3 regions of the Pectobacterium nicotianae genome follow, and region 1 is predicted to be linked to each of the others. Evidence: predicted binding sites of a transcription regulator. Region 1 holds the regulator's gene; each other region holds the start of a gene.
What was found. The regulator PurR, encoded in region 1, represses purine synthesis genes. The targets are predictions, from matches to a motif close to CANGCAAACGTTTGCNTG.

Region 1 (2,206 bases):
AGTCATCCCTGATGTTAACTGGAGCTTTTCGCAGATCATGGCAAGTTTATCTTCCTGCGCCTGTTCCAGCGTCTGTGCCTGTTTCCAATAGGCGCAGGAGTATTGCATATAGGGATCCAGCATCAAGGTAAAGAGGTCGTTACCTAAATCGTAATGCGCTTTACCGACAACCTGAGCACGTCGGCGGGATTGTAAATTCGTGACGCGGGAGAGGGCGACGCGCGTCAGGTCGTGCAGACGGCGGGGCAGCCTGGCCTCTAACCCCGCACGCAGGACGCGATGGGAAAACATATCCAGCCGTTCACATTCCCACCACTCATCCATGTAGCTTTCTCCCAGCCCCAGCGATCCCTCACGCAGGATACGTTTAAAGAAATTGGGGTTGGTCACGCGGATGTCAAAAGGGCGAGTGCCGTTGATGGTGATATCCGCGGTGGCCAGCATGTCTTGCACGATGTGGAACCAGGGCGCGGTATTAGGATCCCATTCTTCTGTATAAGGTAAACCCATCATGTCTCCTTAACTTTATGTAAAAGTATCGTAAAACATACCTGGACAACACTTATCGCAGCCGAGATCTCGGCTGTCACCAGAGAAAATGAAACACGGTGTTAAATTGAAAACTGCTTCAGCCAGCATACAAGAGAATTGGCTGAAGCAGGGAGGGGAAGCAGCAGGAATAAGAAAATCGGCTGTACAGAATGGCTGCGGCTAGCGGCGATAGTCGAGGTAGGGGCCGTCTGCAACCGAGCGGCGTTCAATCAACGTCGGGTGCACTTCAATGACGTGTGCATCTTCCCGCTTACTGGTAATGCGATCCAGCAGCATTGCGAAAGCGGACTGACCCAGACGCTCCTTTGGCTGGTGGATGGTCGTCAGCGCAGGCGTAAAGAAACGCGCGTGGCGCACGTTGTCATAACCGATCACCGAAATATCCTGCGGCACACGCAGACCCAATTCGTCAGCCGCACAGATAGCCCCCATCGCCATAATATCGCCGCCGCAGAATACGGCCGTTGGACGCTGTTTCTGTGCGAGGATCTGATGCATGGCTTTATAGCCGGATTCCGGTTCGAAATCGCCTCGAACTACCCATTCGTCGCGTACGGTGATGTCGGCTTCCTTCAATGCTTTCAAAAAGCCGAGGTAGCGCCCGCTGCCGGTGTTGCGTTCTTGAGTGCCGGGGATGGCGCCGATATCCCGATGGCCGCGTTCAATCAGGTAGCGACCAGCCATATAACCGCCTTCAAAGGCGTTATCGATAATCGTATCGGTAAAATCGCTGTGCATCTGTCCCCAGTCCATCACGACCATCGGAATGCTGCGATAATCTTCCAACATCGACAACAGCTCTGGTGGGTATTCAGCGCACATTACCAACAGGCCATCGACGCGTTTTTGCGCCAGCATGGAAAGATAGGCTCGCTGTTTGCCGATGTCGTTATGTGAATTACACAGCACCAGCGTGTAGCCTTTGGCATAGCAGCTGTTTTCAACGGCTTCAATGATCTCGGCAAAATAGGGGGCTTCGCTGGATGTGGCCAGCAAACCGATAGATTTGGTGTGATTAACTTTGAGGCTGCGGGCGACGGCGCTGGGCGAATAGTGCAATTCTTTGATTGCCGCCCTGACGGCTGCCTTAGTCTCTTCGGCGACGAAACGTGTTTTATTGATCACGTGCGATACGGTTGTGGTGGAAACGCCAGCACGTTTTGCCACATCTTTAATCGTTGCCATCTAAAAATGACTCCTGAACTTACCTGTTACAGACGTAAGTATATTGTTAATCGTTTGCCTACGTTTAATGTTCTTCTTCTAAGCTAAAAAACAGGATTTCAGAAGGAGAATGCCGAATGTTATACCGAAGGGATCTGGGTTGACGTTTTTCGACTGATACGCAGCGCTTTCATAAACAGCGGATTGTGTCCGATTTATCATGAAAGTGAAAGGGCTAATTTATACTATTAGTGATGCATTCGTCCGAGATTTTTCGCTACAATTATGAAAGAATCGTAATAACCCTATTATTTGTGGCTTTTACTACCTAAACGGGTTTGGCTGTGAACGGTGGTGTCTTTTCAGATGAAGCTTTCAGATAAAATTCGTTCGTTAATAAGGAGTAATTCATGGATACAGATCTGAAGATGTCTTTGCTGACAACTGTTGGCTCGTTGGCTGTGATCATCGCGTTTAGTTTTATTGCGGT
Region 2 (2,206 bases), 1.4 Mb from region 1:
CAACTGGCTTTGATGACGCAGGGAAAGCGGCGATTAAGCAAGCTGCGCAGGATATCGGAATTGTGTTTGCGGCGAACTTCAGCGTTGGCGTCAATGTCATGCTGAAGCTGCTGGAAAAAGCGGCCAAGGTCATGGGCGACTATACTGATATCGAAATTATTGAAGCACACCACCGCCACAAAGTGGATGCGCCATCGGGTACCGCGCTGGCGATGGGCGAAGCGATCGCCGATGCGTTGGGACGCGATCTGAAGTCCTGTGCCGTGTACGCGCGTGAAGGCTATACGGGTGAACGCGATCCGAAAAGCATTGGTTTTGCGACCGTACGTGCGGGTGACATTGTCGGTGAACATACGGCGATGTTTGCTGACATTGGCGAGCGCGTTGAGATTACCCACAAGGCATCTAGCCGTATGACATTTGCTAATGGTGCAGTAAGAGCCGCTATCTGGATTAGCTCGAAAGAAAGTGGCCTTTTTGATATGAGAGATGTGCTTTCTCTGGATGATTTATAGTACTTAATTTTTAATACAAATATTATATCTACCTGATAAAGGTGGTTATTTTTATGATCACCTTTTATTTTACCTTTTTCAGGTTAATTTTACCTTATTGTTTCTTTTTATCTGTTTTTTATTCTATTTTTTAGCAGTAATTCTTCCTTGTGACTACCGAAGTCCCCTTTACTGGCGATTTGTTATCCTTATTTTAACGATGTTGTCTCGCAACCGTTTACTTATCTAAGTTGATAGCGTTTTTTACGTCAGTGGGTCACTATTTATTTCGTAAAGCATAAAAATAAGAGAAAAAAAGCGGTTTGGGTAGACAATCAGGAAGACCATCATTAAAATGCGCCCAATTTGCCAAAAATTGGCCTTACAGGTAGTTTTTGCATTGATTTAGTGACTCAAATCTGAATTAATATGCAAATAACGTGATTGTTTATTCCTTGGAGGGTGTTTTGATTAAGTCAGCGCTATTGGTTCTGGAAGACGGAACCCAATTCCACGGTCGGGCCATTGGGGCAGAAGGGTCGGCAGTGGGGGAAGTGGTCTTCAATACGTCGATGACCGGTTATCAAGAAATCCTTACTGATCCTTCCTATTCCCGCCAGATTGTCACTCTCACTTATCCCCATATCGGTAATGTCGGCGCCAATGCCAACGATGAAGAATCCCCCTCTGTACAGGCTCAAGGTCTGGTTATTCGCGATTTACCTCTGATTGCCAGCAACTACCGTAGTGAAGAAAGCCTGTCTGAATACCTCAAACGCAACAACATCGTCGCCATTGCTGATATCGATACCCGTAAACTGACCCGCCTACTGCGTGAGAAAGGCGCACAGAATGGCTGCATCATCGCGGGCGATGCGCCGGATGCTGCCGTCGCGCTGGAGAAAGCGAAAGCCTTCCCGGGGCTGAAGGGTATGGATCTGGCAAAAGAAGTGACGACGGCAGAAAGCTACAGCTGGCTACAGGGAAGCTGGACGCTGGAAGGCGAATTGCCTGCGGCGAAAAACGAAAGCGAACTGCCTTACCACGTTGTGGCCTATGACTACGGTGTGAAACGCAACATTCTGCGTATGCTGGTGGATCGCGGCTGCCGCCTGACGGTTGTTCCGGCGCAGACGCCTGCCGAAGAGGTGCTGAAGCTGAATCCAGACGGTATTTTCCTCTCTAACGGCCCGGGCGACCCAGAGCCGTGCGACTACGCGATTCGCGCGATCAAAACCTTCCTGGAAACGGATATTCCGGTATTCGGCATCTGTCTGGGTCACCAACTGTTGGCACTGGCGAGCGGTGCCAAGACCATCAAAATGAAGCTGGGTCACCACGGTGGCAACCATCCGGTCAAAGATCTGGATAACAACTGTGTGATGATTACCGCGCAGAACCACGGCTTTGCGGTTGATGAAAATAATCTGCCTGCCACGCTGCGCGTCACGCATAAATCCCTGTTTGACCATACGGTTCAAGGAATTCACCGCACGGATAAGCCCGCGTTCAGCTTCCAGGGACACCCGGAAGCGAGCCCAGGCCCGCACGATGCCGCGCCGCTGTTCGACCACTTTATTGACTTGATTCAGACTTACCGTTCTTCAGCTAAATAATCAGGAGCGAGAAAATGCCAAAACGTACAGATATTAAAAGCATCCTGATTCTGGGCGCAGGCCCGATTGTTATCGGCCAGGCGTGTGAGTTCGACT
Region 3 (2,206 bases), 2.0 Mb from region 1:
ACCCTATTCAGATAGCAAAAACAAGCATTTTGTTGTTGCAAACCGTTGTTAGTACCTGCGTTATTTTTACAAAACGATGAGTGACTTGATGAGAAAAGGCGGCGCAAATGGCCGCCTGATTGGCATTAATGGTGGCTGCTGACGGAGTGATAGTCGGGTGTGCCTTTCTGCTCGCTCAGACGTTTGAGCACCATGTTCAGCATGACGCCGTACATCGGCAGGAAGAAGGCCAGGCTGATCAACAGCTTGAAGGCATAATCCACCATCGCGATTTCAACCCAGTTTGCCGCCATGAAGGCATCGGTGCTGCGGTAAAACGCAATGAAGAAAAAGGCCAGCGTATCGCTGAAATTACCAAATACGGTCGACACAGCCGGCGCGACCCACCACGCGCGTTTCTGGCGCAGGCGGTTGAAGACGTGAACATCCAGAATCTGGCCGAGAACATAAGCCATGAAGCTGGCGCAGGCGATGCGCGCCACGACGATATTCACCTGACTTAATGCCTCGAACGACTGCCACGATCCCTGATAAAACAGGCTCGACACCAGATAGGAAATGACCAGAGCGGGCACCATCACGGTCAGAATGATACGACGCGCCAGCGGCGCACCGAAAACCCGTACCGTCAGGTCAGTTGCCAGAAAAATAAACGGGAAGGTAAACGCGCCCCAGGTGGTATGAAAACCGAAAATCAATACCGGGAGCTGGACCAGATAATTACTCGACGTAATGATCAGGACATGGAACAACGATAGCCAGATCAGCGCCGTAAGCCGCTGCTGGGGAGTAAAACGATACATAATGTGACCTTTTTGGTTATTGGGGTTAGGGAACCCAAGAGATAACGTGCAGATTTATGCTGCAACGCGGCGGCATAATACGCAATTGCTTCGTTAATGCAATGTGTTTTGCCAGGAAAAGATGGTTGTTTTCTGCGCAAACGTTGTCGTCGCTTGCGTCGGGAAATCCTCAGCGTAAACTAAGGCGGTTTTTTGATTCCTGTACTGAGAACGTTGATGACCGATCCCTTTACCAACCCGGATAAAACCCTTGATGCACAGGGACTGCGCTGCCCTGAACCTGTAATGATGGTGCGTAAGACGGTACGCCAGATGGAAACCGGGCAAACGCTGCTGATTATTGCCGACGATCCGGCCACCACCCGCGATATTCCCGGTTTTTGCGTGTTCATGGAGCATGAGCTTCTGGCGCAGGAGACCGAACAGCTTCCCTATCGGTATCTGCTGCGCAAAGGGTAATACTCGTCATACTTCCAGCCGCAGGTGCGCGGCGTTGCACCGCGCACCGTAGACTACGATTAGTCCTGTTTTCTCAAGAGCCGCAACGCGTTAGCGGTGACCAGCGCGGTTGCGCCGGAATCCGCCAGCACGGCGAGCCACAGCCCGGTAATGCCAAGAATACTGGTGACCAGAAATACCGCTTTCAGCCCCAGTGCGATGGTAATGTTCTGGCGAATATTGCGTTGCGTCGCCCGCGACAGGCTAATCATTGCCGCCAGCCCGGTCAGACGGCTGTGCGTTAAGGCTGCATCGGCCGTCTCCAGTGCCACATCCGTACCGCTTCCCATCGCAATCCCGATCGTTGCGGCTTTCATCGCCGGTGCGTCGTTGATGCCGTCGCCGACCATCGCCACGGGATGCTGCTGACTCAATTCGCTGACCGCCGTGACCTTATCGGCGGGGAGCAGGCTGGCGCGGTAATCGATCCCTAATGTCGCCGCAATCGCCGCCGCCGCGCGGGGATTATCGCCCGTGAGCATCACGCCACGAATCCCCAACTGCTGTAAGGCATCCAGCGCTTCACGCGCATCGTGACGTAGCGTATCGCTCAACGCCAGCACGCCGAGCAGGTTATCGTCCTCTTGCACCACTACGACGGTTTTCCCTTCGTTTTCCAGCGCCTCAACCCGTTGCAACCAGTCGGCATCAAGCAGATCGGACGCGACACGAGTCGGCGCGCTGACCTGAATCCGCTTGCCGCCAATCGTGCCTTCCACGCCGACCCCTGCCAGTGCTTTGCGGTTTTCCGCCATTGGCAGGAACGTGCTGCTGGATCGCGCATGCTGGACGATCGCTTTGGCAAGCGGATGGTGCGAACCGGACTCCACGGCAGCGGTGCGCATCAGCAGCGCCGTTGCGCTCACGCCCTCGGCGGGCAATACGTCCGTCACCTGCGGCTTGCC

Region 2: a site for PurR is predicted at 722-739, ahead of carA (glutamine-hydrolyzing carbamoyl-phosphate synthase small subunit). Genes of this name have one in related genera too.
Region 3: a site for PurR is predicted at 937-954, ahead of tusA (sulfurtransferase TusA). Genes of this name have one in related genera too.

The regions. Positions count from the first base shown of each region.
Region 1 is NZ_CP096821.1:2,087,753-2,089,958, forward strand. It holds gene cfa (cyclopropane fatty acyl phospholipid synthase) at 1-510, opposite strand, end outside; gene purR (HTH-type transcriptional repressor PurR) at 712-1,737, opposite strand; gene cydH (cytochrome bd-I oxidase subunit CydH) at 2,127-2,206, shown strand, end outside.
Region 2 is NZ_CP096821.1:641,311-643,516, forward strand. It holds gene dapB (4-hydroxy-tetrahydrodipicolinate reductase) at 1-515, shown strand, start outside; gene carA (glutamine-hydrolyzing carbamoyl-phosphate synthase small subunit) at 962-2,110, shown strand; gene carB (carbamoyl-phosphate synthase large subunit) at 2,125-2,206, shown strand, end outside.
Region 3 is NZ_CP096821.1:110,615-112,820, forward strand. It holds gene MYB54_RS00450 (7-cyano-7-deazaguanine/7-aminomethyl-7-deazaguanine transporter) at 126-803, opposite strand; gene tusA (sulfurtransferase TusA) at 1,020-1,262, shown strand; gene MYB54_RS00460 (zinc/cadmium/mercury/lead-transporting ATPase) at 1,322-2,206, opposite strand, start outside.